Regions from separate parts of the Nonomuraea helvata genome, predicted to be linked through region 1. Evidence: riboswitches for the same ligand, from Rfam matches in the RefSeq annotation. Region 1 holds a riboswitch; each other region holds the start of a gene.
What was found. Region 1 has a riboswitch for thiamine pyrophosphate ahead of tenA (thiaminase II). Riboswitches for the same ligand answer to the same signal wherever they lie in the genome.
Positions count from the first base shown of each region.

Region 1 (4,006 bases):
GCCCGGCCACGGCTGCGCGGTGCTCGTCACGAGCCGGCGGCGGATCGCGGAACTGCCGGGCGCCCTCCAGCTCGAGCTCGACGTGCTGGCGCCCGCGGAGTCCGAGGAGCTCCTCGGCAAGATCGTCGGCGCCGAGCGGGTGGCCGCGGAGCGCGAGGCCGCGCAGGCGATCATGCACTCCTGCGGCCACCTGCCGCTGGCCGTCAGGGTGGCGGGGGCCCGGCTGGCCGGGCGGCCCGGCTGGCCGCTGAACGTGCTGCGGCAGCGGCTGGACGACGAGACGAGCCGCCTCGACGAGCTGCGCGCCGGCGACCTCGAGGTACGCGGCTCGTTCGAGCTCAGCTACCGCCGGCTCCCCGGCGACGCGGCCCTGGCCCTCCGCGCGCTCGGCCTGCTCGGCTCGCAGTCCGTGCCCGGCTGGGTGGCCGACGCCGTGCTCGACCGGCACCGGTCGGACACCGTGGTCGACACCCTCGTGGACGCCAACCTGCTGCGCCTGGCCGGCACCGACCCCGTCGGCCAGCCCCGCTACCGCCTGCACGACCTGGTCCGCTGCGCCGCGAAGGAGAAGGCGGGCGCCCCCACCATCGACGGCGCCGAACGGCACGCGCTCGTCAGGGTGCTCGGCGGCTGGCTGACCGCCGCCGAACACGCTGCCACGCAGCTGCCGACCACCCTGTTCGGGCTGACGTCCGACGGGGCGCCCCGCTGGAGCCTGGAGCGGGAGACCCTCGGCCGCCTGACCGCCGAGCCGCTGGCGTGGTTCGACGCCGAGCAGGACTCCCTGGTCGAGGCCGTACGGCTGGCCGCCGACGCGGGCCTGGCCCAGTCCGCGTGGGGGCTGGCCGCGACCCTGGTGCCGTACTTCGACCTGCACTGCCGCCTGGAGGAGTGGCAGACCACGCACCGCGTCGCCCTGGACAGCGCCCGCGCGGCCGGCGACCGCCACGGCGAGGCCGCCATGCTCCGCGGCCTGGCACAGGTCTGCGTCTACCAGGACCGCTACGCCGAGGCCGGCGACATGTTCCGGCGGGCGCGGGTCATCTTCCACGAGCTGGGCGACACGCGGAGCGAGGCGATCTCGATCTGCGGGCTGGCGGCGGTCAACCAGTTCTCCGGCCGGCATCTCAGGGCGCTCGGATCCTTCAGGCACGCGCTGGCCATGTTCCTGGCCATCGGGGACAGGAGCGGCGAGGCGTACGCGCGGCAGGCGATCGGGCGCGTCTACCTGTCGCTGCGCGACGTGCGCCAGGCCTCCAGGTGGCTCGGGGACGCCCTGCGGCTGGCCGAGGAGCTCGGCGACGCCCACCGCGAGGGCTGCGTGTCGATGCAGCTCGGCCGCCTGTACGACCTGGTCGCCGAGTCCGACCGGGCCATGCGCTTCCAGGGGCACGCGCTGGACATCTTCGAGGCTCTCGGGGATCGGCACTGCGGCGCGTACGCGATGCGGAACCTGGGCGGGCTCCAGGTGGCCAGGGGCGACCGGTCGGACGGCTCCGACCAGCTGGAGCGCTCACTGGTGATCTTCCAGCAGCTCGGGGACCGGAGCGGCGAGGCCGACACGTACCAGTCGCTGGGCGAGCTGTACCACTCGTCCGGGCGCTCCGTGCTGGCCCGCCACTACCTGCACCAGGCCCACGAGCTGCGCAGGGAGCTCAGCGAGTCGTTCGCGTGACGGCGGGGTGTCCGGCCAGCCACCGCTCCGTGGGCCAGCTCTCGAGGCGCCACGCGCTGTCCCAGAACATCCACTCGTACTCGGTGGCCCGGCAGAACGCCTCCTCCATCGCCCGGCGCGTCCCCGGGTCGGCGAGCTCGGCCAGCCGGTCCACGAGCGCCCTGGCCTGCTCCACCGAGGCCGCGAAGGACGGGTCGGAGTAGGTGGCGATCCAGCTCCGGTACGGGTGGTCGGCGACCTCCGCCGTGCGCTCGAGCAGCGCCGTGCCGACGTCCTGGTAGACCCAGAAGCAGGGCAGCACGGCGGCGGCGAGCACGGGCAAGGGGGCGGCCAGGGCCGTGGCCTGCAGATAGGAGGAGTAGGCCAGGCAGGTGGGCGAGGTGGCGACGGCTTCCGTCTCGGCGGCCGCCAGGCCGAACTGCTGCAGGTAGCCGGCGTGCAGGCCACGCTCGACGACCAGCGCCGTGTGCGCGCTCCGGGCGAAGAACGCGGCGTCGGCCGGGTCGGTGGCGCGGGCCGAGGCCGTCGCGAGCACCTTGGAGTAGGCCACCAGATAGCGGCCGTCCTGGACCAGGTAGAACGCGAAGCGGTCCCGGTCGAGGGTGCCGTCGCGGAGCGCGGTGTTGAACGGGTGGTCGTGGATCGCCTCGAGCAACGTGGCCGTGCGCATCCACATCTGCTCACAAAAAGTCACCGATGACGTCCCTTCGCTAGTGCGAACTAGATCAGGTTCGACGGGTGTGATCTCAGCCCGGCCTCCCGGGCACCCCGCGTCACGGTGAACGTTAGCAGAGGATCAGAAGCACCATCCATTGGTGTCGGGGGCGTGCCATTTGATGGCAATCCGTACCACCGCGCGATCACCGACGCCTCCACGTCGTGATCTTTGGAAACACCGCCTCCAGGATTGATCACGGACGTGCTCGGAGCGAGCCGGGGCCGGAACCGGCCGCCCGGTCAGCCTGGAGCCCGGCGGAGGCTACCGGCAGCGGTATCAGACGAGCCGGGTCAGGGTTGCGGGAGTCCCGTGTATCGAGGCGGCGACTGGTGTCGCCGACGCTGGTCGGGCGCGGCGAAGAGCTCGCCCGGCTGGTGTCGACGGTGTTGCAGCCACCGGCCGTGGCCCTCATCGAAGGGAAGACCGGTGTCGGAAAGACCCGGCTGGCCTCCAAGCTACGCGCGCGCGACTGGGCGGCACCGGTAACGGCGCCGGCGGGGCCGCGGGCGATCGCTGCGACAGCTCTCCAACGCCGGCGGCCGCCGCTCCCCCAGCACCGCCACGTCACCCGTGCGCAACCAGGTGAACGCCGCATCGTCCCACGACCCGCCGTCCACACCTACCCCCGACCCAGCAGCCCGCCGCCTCGCTCAGCGGCTGGTCGGATCAGGCCTCGGCCATGACCGCGCGGATCAGGGGGCCGCCGCTGACGGGTGATCCCGAGTGCGCGAGCGATCTCCTTGGGCGAGCCACCCTGGCCACGCAGCTCGCGTGCCTGTCAGAGGCGGAGGAGCCGCCCGTCTGAGCCTTCACCTCCTGGTATGTACGCTTACCGGTGTGACCCGCCGCCCGCACACCCGCCCTCCCATCCTCGCGGACGTGGCGAAGGCCGCCGGCGTGTCCGTCCCCACGGTGTCTCGGGTGCTGAGCGGGTCCGCGCCGGTGAGCGCCGACAAGCGCAGGCAGGTCCTACGCGCGATCCAGGAGCTGGGATACCGCCCTAACGCCGCGGCGCGCGCCCTGGTGACTGGCCGGCGCTCCATCATCAGCGTGCTGACCAGCGACACCACCCGATACGGTTATGCCAGCACGATACGGGGGATCGAGGAGGCCGCCCGCGCGGTCGGCCTGGTGGTCGCCCTGACGATGCTGGACGGCGACGACGAGGAGTCGGCGCGGGTGGCCGTGGACCTCGCGCTCGACCAGCCGCTCGCCGGGATGATCGTGCTCGAGTTCGATATCCAGGGCAGCCGGGCGCTGGCGGCATTGCCCGACACGCTCCCCGTGGCGGCGGTGTCCTCCGCAGGGCAGGGCAGGAGCGTCCCGCGCGCCTTGTTCGACGATCACGCCGGCGCGCGGGATGCGACGAACTACCTGCTCGGACTGGGCCATCGCACCGTGCACCACGTGGGGATACCGGCCTCCGGCCGGCCGAGCGGGCGGCTGCTGGGCTGGCGGGAGGCGCTGGAGGCGGCGGGAGCCCCGGTTCCGGAGATCGTGGAGAGTGACGGGACCCCGCGCTCGGGCCTCGAGGCCGGCGCGCGCCTGGCCAGGCGCGACGACGTGACCGCGGTGCTGTGCGGCAACGACGAGGTCGCCTTCGGCGTGATCAA
Region 1 covers NZ_BAAAXV010000002.1:455,404-459,409, forward strand. The annotation lists gene ABD830_RS17965 (AfsR/SARP family transcriptional regulator) at 1-1,675, shown strand, start outside; gene tenA (thiaminase II) at 1,656-2,369, opposite strand; TPP riboswitch at 2,361-2,456, opposite strand; gene ABD830_RS17975 (LacI family DNA-binding transcriptional regulator) at 3,231-4,006, shown strand, end outside.

Region 2 (4,006 bases), on a different contig from region 1:
GTCCAGCGCGAGGTAGACCGTCGCCATACCGCCCCGGGCGATCCGGCTCTCGATGCGGTAGCGTCCGTCGAGAAGCCGCCCGACCAGGGGGTCCGCAGTCGTCGTGTCCACCCCGCTGAGTTTACGGGCGTTTTGCCATCGGCAGGGCCTTGCCGCCCTAAACCGATGCGGAGACGTTCCTGTCGAACGCCCCCGCGCGCACGTCCGCACCAGGCGCCTCAGAGGTGCCCGGCGCCTTGAGTGAGCACCTCCCTCAGGGGGTCATCGGGCTCAGTGGTCATCGGGCTCAGGGGGTCATCGGGCTCAGTGGTCATCGGGCTCAGGGGGTCATCGGGCTCAGGGGGTCATCGGGGAGGACGCCTCGGCGTAGCGCCTGCGCGGGATGCGTCCCGCCAGCCGCGCCAGCCGTCCCGAGACCACGGCACCCTTCATGGCCGCCGCCATGAGATCGGGCCGCTGCGCCCTGGTCACCGCCGTGGCCAGCAGCACGGCGTCGCAGCCCAGCTCCATCGCCAGCGCGGCGTCGCTCGCCGTGCCGATGCCCGCGTCGAGCACCACCGGCACCGACGCGGCCTCGACGATCAGCTCGATGTTGTGCGGGTTGCGGATGCCGAGGCCCGAGCCGATCGGCGCGCCCAGCGGCATCACGGCCGCGCAGCCCGCCTGCTCCAGCCTGCGGGCCAGCGCGGGATCGTCCCCGATGTACGGCAGCACCACGAACCCGTCGGCCACCAGCCGCTCGGCCGCGTCGAACGTCTCGATCGGGTCGGGCAGCAGCGTCCGCTCGTCGGCGATGACCTCGAGCTTGACCCAGTTCGTGCCGAGCGCCTCCCTGGCCAGCCGCGCCGTCAGCACGGCCTCGCCCGCGGTGAAGCAGCCGGCCGTGTTGGGCAGCACCTTGATGTCCCGCTTGCGCAGCACGTCGAGGACCGAGCCGCGGGCATCGGGGTCGAGCCGCCGCATGGCCACCGTGGTGATCTCGGTGCCGGACGCGGCCAGCGCCTGGTCGAGCACGTCGAGCGAGGGTGCGCCGCCGGTCCCCATGATGAGCCGGGAACCGAACTTCTCCCCGGCGATGATCAGATCATCCACCTTGCACCGCCGTCAGAACCTCCACCCGGTCACGGTCGCTGAGTGAGGTCGTCTCCCACGAGCTCCGCGTGACCACCTCGTCGTTCACGGCCACGGCCACCCCGGTGGTGGCCGAGGTCAGTCTGCGTACGGCCTGCGCCACGGTCATGCCGTCGGCCACCTCGTGCGCGGCCCCGTTGATCGTCACAATCATGAAATTTCCCGAAACCTTCCAGGCGCGCACAACGCCGCCAGCTCGCCCTCTTCGCCCCGCAGGATGTCGGCCGTCAACGGCGCCAGCAGCACGCCGCCCCGGTGGTGCCCGGTGGCCAACGCGAGCCCCGGGGTGCCGCTCGGGCCGATGACGGGCAGGTTGTCCGGCGTGCCCGGCCGCAGCCCGGCCACGACGTCGGCGACCTCCAGCTCGGTGACGCCCGGCACCAGCTCCCTGGCGTCCCGCAGCAGCTCGTACAGCCCGCCCGCGGTCACCCGGGTGTCGAACCCCATCTCCTCCTGGGTCGCCCCGACCACCAGCTCGCCGTCACCCCGGGGGACGAGGTAGACCGGCGTGCCGTGCACGGTGCCGCGTACGCAGCGGGTGAGCAGCGGCTGCGGGGAACGCAACCGCATGATCTGCCCCTTGACCGGCCGCACCGGCACCTCGGCCAGCCCGGCGCTCCACGCCCCGGCCGCCAGGACGACCCGCTCCGCCCGTATCTCGGACGCCCGTCCGCCCGGTTCCGCGCTGGCGGCGGGACTGGGCGTCTGACTGGGCGTCTGACTGGGCGTCTCACCGCCGGGCGGCTCGAGGCGTACCCCCGTGACCCGGCCGCCGCCGTCGCGCAGCAGCTCGCCGACGCGAGCCCGTACCAGCGGGACTCCCAGCCGGTCGAGGGCGGCGAGCAGCGCCGCGGTCACCCGCCGCGGGTCCACCCAGGCGTCGCCGGGGGCCAGCAGCCCGCCCCGCACGGAGGGCGCCAGCATGGGCTCCAGGCGGCGGCACTCGCGCCCGCTCAGCCGCTCGACGGGCAGCTCCAGCTTCTCCATGTACGCGGCCAGCTCGTCCAGCGCCGCCAGGTCGTCGGCCCCGAACGCCACGTCGAGCGTCCCGTCGGAACGCAGGTCCAGGGCCTCGGCACCCGGCAGGCCCGCGTCGGCGGCCAGCTCGGCGGCGAAGCCGGGCCAGCGGCGCAGCGACGCCGCGCCCAGCCGCAGCAGCGGCGCCTCGGTGTAGGAGACCTCGCTGACCGGTGCCAGCATGCCCGCGGCCGCGTGCGAGGCGCCCGAGGCAGGGGCGGGGTCGACGAGAGTGACCGGCCGCCCGTCGCGGGCCAGCCGCCAGGCCACGGAGAGCCCGACGACGCCGGCGCCCACGATCACATCCATCCGCGCTCCCTTCGCCGGCATGATCCGGATCAGGTGTCTTGCGGTCGAAGGCCCGGTGAAGCCTTCCTCTCAGCCCGGTTACGGCCGGACTCCCGCGCGTCTTTCCGCCTCAAGCCTACGGCCTCGGCGCGACGGCCCGGCACCGCCCCCGTTATGGTCATGAACGTGAATCATGTCGTGGTGGTAGGAGCCGGCCTGGCCGGGGTGCGCACCGTGGAAGCGCTGCGCTCGCGGGGATTCGGCGGAAGGATCACTCTGATCGGTGAGGAGCGCCATCGCCCCTACGACCGCCCGCCGCTGTCGAAGGCCGTGCTGTTCGGCGACGCCGACACCAGCTACGTCGGCACCGACCTGGCCGCGATCGACGTGGACTTCCGCCCGGGCGTCAGCGCCAAGTCGCTGCGCGAGGGCGTCGTCGAGACCACCGAGGGCGAGGTGGGCTACGACGGGCTGGTCATCGCCACCGGGGCCGAGCCGATCAGGCTGCCCGGCGACGGCCCGCAGCACGTGCTGCGCACGATCGACGACGCCCACGAGCTCAGGGCCATGCTCGTCGCCGGCGCCCGCGTCGCCGTCATCGGCGCGGGCTGGATCGGCGCCGAGGTGGCCACCGCCGCCCGCCGCGCCGGCTGCGCGGTGACGGTGATCGAGGCCGGTCCCGCGCCGCTCGCGGCCGCCGTCGGCGCCGAGATCGGGGCCCGCACCCAGCGCTGGTACGACGAGATCGACCTGCGGCTCGGCACCATGGTCGACTCCGTGGACGAGGGCGGCGTGCGCCTGGTCGGCGGTGAGTTCGTGGAGGCCCACGTGGTCGTCACCGGCATCGGCGTCCGCCCGGCCGTCGAATGGCTCACCGGCGCCGACATCGACCTGCACAACGGCGTGGTCGTGGACGAGCACCTGCGTGCCTCGCTGCCCGACACGGTCGCCGTCGGCGACTGCGCCGCCTGGTGGTCGCGCCGCTGGCAGACCAGGCTCAGGGTCGAGCACTGGGACACCGCGCTCAACGCCCCCGAGGTCGCCGCCGCGAGCCTGCTGGGCGAGGACGTGGCCTACGATCCCGTCCCGTACTTCTGGTCGGAGCAGTTCGGCCACATGGTGCAGTACGCCGGCCACCATCCGGCGGGGGAGCGGCTCGTCTACCGCGGCGACCCGGCGGGCAAGTGGTCGGCCGTCTGGCTCACCGCCGACGACGCGCTCGCCGCGGTGCTCGCCGTGGACCGGCCGCGGGACCTCGTACAGGGGCGCCGGATCATCGACGCGGGGCACCGCCTCGACGCGGAACGCCTGGTAGATCCAGATGTCCCCCTACGGGATTGTGTTGTTTGAGCAAGCACGCCATGTGGTAGTTGTGGTTTCGTGACGCTTTCTGTTGCACAGATCGACCGGGAGACCGACCAGCTCGTAGAAGAGTGGCTCACTCTCCCCGAAGTGGCCTCGCGCCTTGACCTTTCGATCGGGCGGGCCAAGCAACTCCTCAAGGACCACAAGCTGCTCGGCGTGCGCCGCGGCAGCGGCGGGCCGCAGGTGCCTGCGGTGTTCCTCGACG
Region 2 covers NZ_BAAAXV010000001.1:1,212,472-1,216,477, reverse strand. The annotation lists gene pknB (Stk1 family PASTA domain-containing Ser/Thr kinase) at 1-111, opposite strand, end outside; gene ABD830_RS05520 (thiazole synthase) at 337-1,092, opposite strand; gene thiS (sulfur carrier protein ThiS) at 1,085-1,285, opposite strand; gene ABD830_RS05510 (FAD-dependent oxidoreductase) at 1,282-2,457, opposite strand; TPP riboswitch at 2,447-2,563, opposite strand; gene ABD830_RS05505 (NAD(P)/FAD-dependent oxidoreductase) at 2,623-3,786, shown strand; gene ABD830_RS05500 (Rv2175c family DNA-binding protein) at 3,817-4,006, shown strand, end outside.
Region 2: another riboswitch for thiamine pyrophosphate. It lies ahead of ABD830_RS05510 (FAD-dependent oxidoreductase); the one in region 1 lies ahead of tenA (thiaminase II).

Region 3 (4,006 bases), on a different contig from region 1:
GCAAGGGGCCGCTGGCGGTACGGGTCCGGCTGGCGCCCGACGACGAGGGGCTGGCGCCCGGGTTCGAGCTGACGGAGGCGGGGACGCAGAAGCGCCTCGCCGTCTATGTCACGAAAAATCCGCAGGAAATCCCCGGCATCGCCTCTCTCGGCCCCGACCCCCTCCACGAGTCCTTCACCGTCGACGCGCTCAAGCGCATCGTGAGCGGCAACCGCACCCAGATCAAGGGGCTGCTGCGCGACCAGAAGGTCATCGCGGGCATCGGGAACGCGTACTCGGACGAGGTGCTGCACGCGGCCAGGATGTCCCCGTTCAAGATCGCGTCGTCGTTGACGGACGCGCAGATCGCCGACCTGCACGAGGCCATCGTCACCACGTTGGGCGAGGCGGTGGAGCGGGCGCACGGGCTGGCGGCCAAGGACCTCAAGGCGGAGAAGAAGTCCGGGCTGCGCGTCCACAACCGTGCGGGGCAGCCGTGCGACGTGTGCGGTGACACGATCCGCGAGGTCTCCTTCGCCGACTCGTCCCTGCAGTACTGCCCCACCTGCCAGACCGGAGGCAAGCCGCTCGCGGACCGGCGCCTGTCCCGCCTGCTGAAATGAGCCGCGTTCCGGTTACTGCTCAGGAGGTCGGTTCTCTCTTGTAACCGGGACATGTTTTCGGCGAGCATGGGCACCGTGGAATCACACGATCACTGCGACAGCACGATGGACGACGACTACGACGTGCGTCAGTGGGACACGCGCGAGGACTGCGAGGTCCGTCAGATACTCGACCGCATCGCGGACAAGTGGTCGCTGCTCGTGATCGCGCTGCTCGACTGCCAGAGCCTGCGCTTCACCCAGCTCCGCCGCGAGATCGACGGCGTCAGCCAGCGCATGCTCAGCGTGACGCTGCGCCAGCTCGAGCGCGACGGCCTGGTCACCCGCACGGTCCACCCCGTCGTGCCGCCGAGGGTCGACTACGCGCTGACGCCGCTCGGCCGTACGCTCCACCAGACCATCAAGACGCTGGTCACCTGGACGGAGGAGCACCAGCAGGAGATCGCCGCCGCGCGTGCCGCTTATGACTCGAGGCGCGAGATGATGGAAGCATGACCGTTCCTGAGATCGAGGCCAGTGCAGTTCCCGACGATGCCTACCTGCTCGACGTCCGAGAGCAGGACGAGTGGGTCGCGGGGCACGCGCCTGAGGCAGTCCACATCCCCATGACCCAGATCCAGGGGCGGGTGGACGAGGTGCCCGGCGACCGCACGGTCTACGTCGTCTGCCGGGTGGGTGGCCGGTCCCTGCAGGTGGCGGCCTGGCTCAACCAGCTCGGGCGCGACGCGGTCAACGTCGGCGGCGGCATGCAGTCGTGGGAGTTCGCGCGCCGCCCGATGGTGAGCGAGACCGGGCAAACGCCCTTCGTGGCGTAAAAAGCTCAAAAAGCGGGCGTAAAGCCTCCCTGTGGCATTTCCGCCGCCACTGAGGCATGATGAGGGCGCCAACTTCAGATCGTCGCGGGAGCTCGGGGTTCGCCGGGCTGAGAGGGCAGCAGAGATCCGCTGCCGACCGCCTGAACCTGTCCGGGTAATGCCGGCGTAGGGAGTGTGCGATGACGCATGTCGCCGACGAAGTTCCCCTGACCCTCGAGGGCAGGCCGCCGAAGACCCTGGGCGTGCTCGACCAGGGTGCGCTCTGGGCGAACCTCGGCGTCAGCCTTCTGGGCTTCTCCGGGGCGCTGCTCCTGCTCGACCCGCTCGGCGGCGCCCCGCTCAGCCTGACCGCCGCGCTGGTGGCCGTCGTGGTGGGCAGCCTCGTCGGCACGGCCATGGTGGGCCTGTCCGCCGTCCCGGGCACGCGGACGGGGCAGCCCGCGATGGTGCTGCTGCGGGGGCTGTTCGGGGCGCGGATCTCGTACGTGCCCACGGTGCTGAACATCGTGCAGATGATCGGCTGGGGCGCGTTCGAGCTGTGGGTGATCGCCAAGGCCGCCGGCGCGATCTTCGGCGCGGTGCCGTACCAGGTGTGGGTGATCGCGGCAGGGGCGCTGACCACCGCGCTCACCATCTGGCCGCTCGGGTCGGTGCGGATCCTGCGGCGGTACGTCACCATCGGCGTGATCGTGTCGATGGTGTGGTTCGCCTGGTTCTTCCTGACCCGGGCGCCCGTGCACACCGGCGGGTCCTGGGCGGCGTTCGCCCCGGCCGTGGACTACGTGATCGCGCTGTCGGTGTCGTGGGTGCCGATGGCGGCGGACTTCGCCCGGCACTCCCGGTCGAGCGGGGCCGCGTTCACCGGCGTGGTCGGCGGGTACACGCTGGCGCAGGTGGCCTGCCTGGGGCTCGGCGTGTACGCGGTGGCCCTGGCGGGGGCGGACGCGGTGCAGGCCGACGGGACGTCGGTGTTCGGCCCGTTCGTCGCGGTGCCGTTGGGCGCGCTGTTCTTCGCGATCCTGGTGCTGCGCGAGACCGACCAGTCGTTCGCCAACGTCTACTCCACCACGCTCTCGCTGCAGAACCTGATGCCGCGCGTGGACCGGCGCATCTTCTCCACCGCCATCGGCGTGCTGACCGTCGCGATCGCCCTGTTCGTGGACGTCAACTCGTACGGGGCGTTCCTGGGCGTGATCGGGGCGGTGTTCGTGCCGATGTTCGCGGTGCTGGCCGTGGACTACTTCGTGCTCGGCGGCTCGCACAGCTGGAACACCGAGGAGCACGCGCCGTCGCGCTGGTCGAGGCTGGTGCCGTGGGCACTCGGCTTCGTGGCGTACTGGCTGACGACCTCCACGCCCACGCTCCCGCAGTGGGACGCCTACTGGCAGTCGGTCCGCGAGGCCATCGGCTTCACCCGGCAGTCGTGGATGAACGGGGCGCTCGGCGCGGCCGTCGTGGCCGCGCTGGTCACCCTGCTCATCGGCGTGTTGACGCGCGCTGCTCGACGTTGAGCAGGTGCTGCTTGGCCGCCGGGCCGCCCGCGTAGTCGCCGATCCCGCCGTCCTCGCGCACCACCCGGTGGCACGGCACGATCACGCACACGGGGTTGGAGGCCAGCGCGTTGCCGATCGCCCGCAGCGCGCGCGGTCTGCCGATGCTCGCGCCGATCTCCTCCAAGGTCGTCGTCGTGCCGTACGGGATCGCCATCGTCTTCTGCAGCACCGTGCGGGCGAACGGCGTGGCCAGCGTCAGGTTCACCGGTGTGGCGAACGCGCGCAGGCGGCCGGAGAAGTACGCGTCGAGCTCCCTGCGCACCGGGTCGAGCCGGCGGGCGTCCTGCCCGATGAAGCTGCCCACATGCCTGGTGAGCAGCTCGAACACATTGTTCTCCGGCTCGAAGCTGCACGCCACGATGCCCTTGGCCGTCACCGCGAGCACCAGCCTGCCGACGGCGCCGTCATAGGTGCCGAACGCGATGTCAGGGGGCGTCTCACCTCGATAGGTGCTGGAGGTCACGCGCAACAGGGCCTCAAGATCGCCACTCGACATGCGCCCACCCGTCCCCACCCACCGAGAATCACCGTGACCGCAGCGTATCGGACGGATCGCCCGACGGACCCACCTTGCCACGTGCACTATGGAGGAGTGGGGGACGAATGGGCCGGGAGTGACGACGAGATAGCTCGTGCTGCCCTCGCCAGTTCGCCCAACGCCGTCGTGGTCGTCGACCGGGACCAGAGCGTGCTGGTCTGGAACGAGGCTGCCGAGCGGCTGTTCGGGTGGACGGCGGAGGAGATGCTCGGGCGCCGGGCGCCGATCGTGCCCGGCGAGCTCACCGCCGAGCACAACGCCGTCCTGGAGCGCGTACGCACCGGCGGCCAGGTCTCGGTCCGGACCAAACGCCTGCGCGGCGACGGGACCGTTCTGGACGTCCGGGTCGACATCAGCGCGCTGCGCCTGGGCAGCGCCGTGGCCGGGTACGTCTGCGTCCACCATCTCGCGCGCGCCGACGAGCTGGCCAGGAACCGCATGGCCCGCAGGGCGCGGCTGGTGCGCAGGCTGACCGACGTGGTCGGCGACATCAACTCC
Region 3 covers NZ_BAAAXV010000009.1:1,602,254-1,606,259, reverse strand. The annotation lists gene ABD830_RS40555 (Fpg/Nei family DNA glycosylase) at 1-602, shown strand, start outside; gene ABD830_RS40550 (winged helix-turn-helix transcriptional regulator) at 708-1,097, shown strand; gene ABD830_RS40545 (rhodanese-like domain-containing protein) at 1,094-1,417, shown strand; TPP riboswitch at 1,492-1,606, shown strand; gene ABD830_RS40540 (purine-cytosine permease family protein) at 1,597-2,928, shown strand; gene ABD830_RS40535 (methylated-DNA--[protein]-cysteine S-methyltransferase) at 2,894-3,466, opposite strand; gene ABD830_RS40530 (sensor histidine kinase) at 3,563-4,006, shown strand, end outside.
Region 3: another riboswitch for thiamine pyrophosphate. It lies ahead of ABD830_RS40540 (purine-cytosine permease family protein); the one in region 1 lies ahead of tenA (thiaminase II).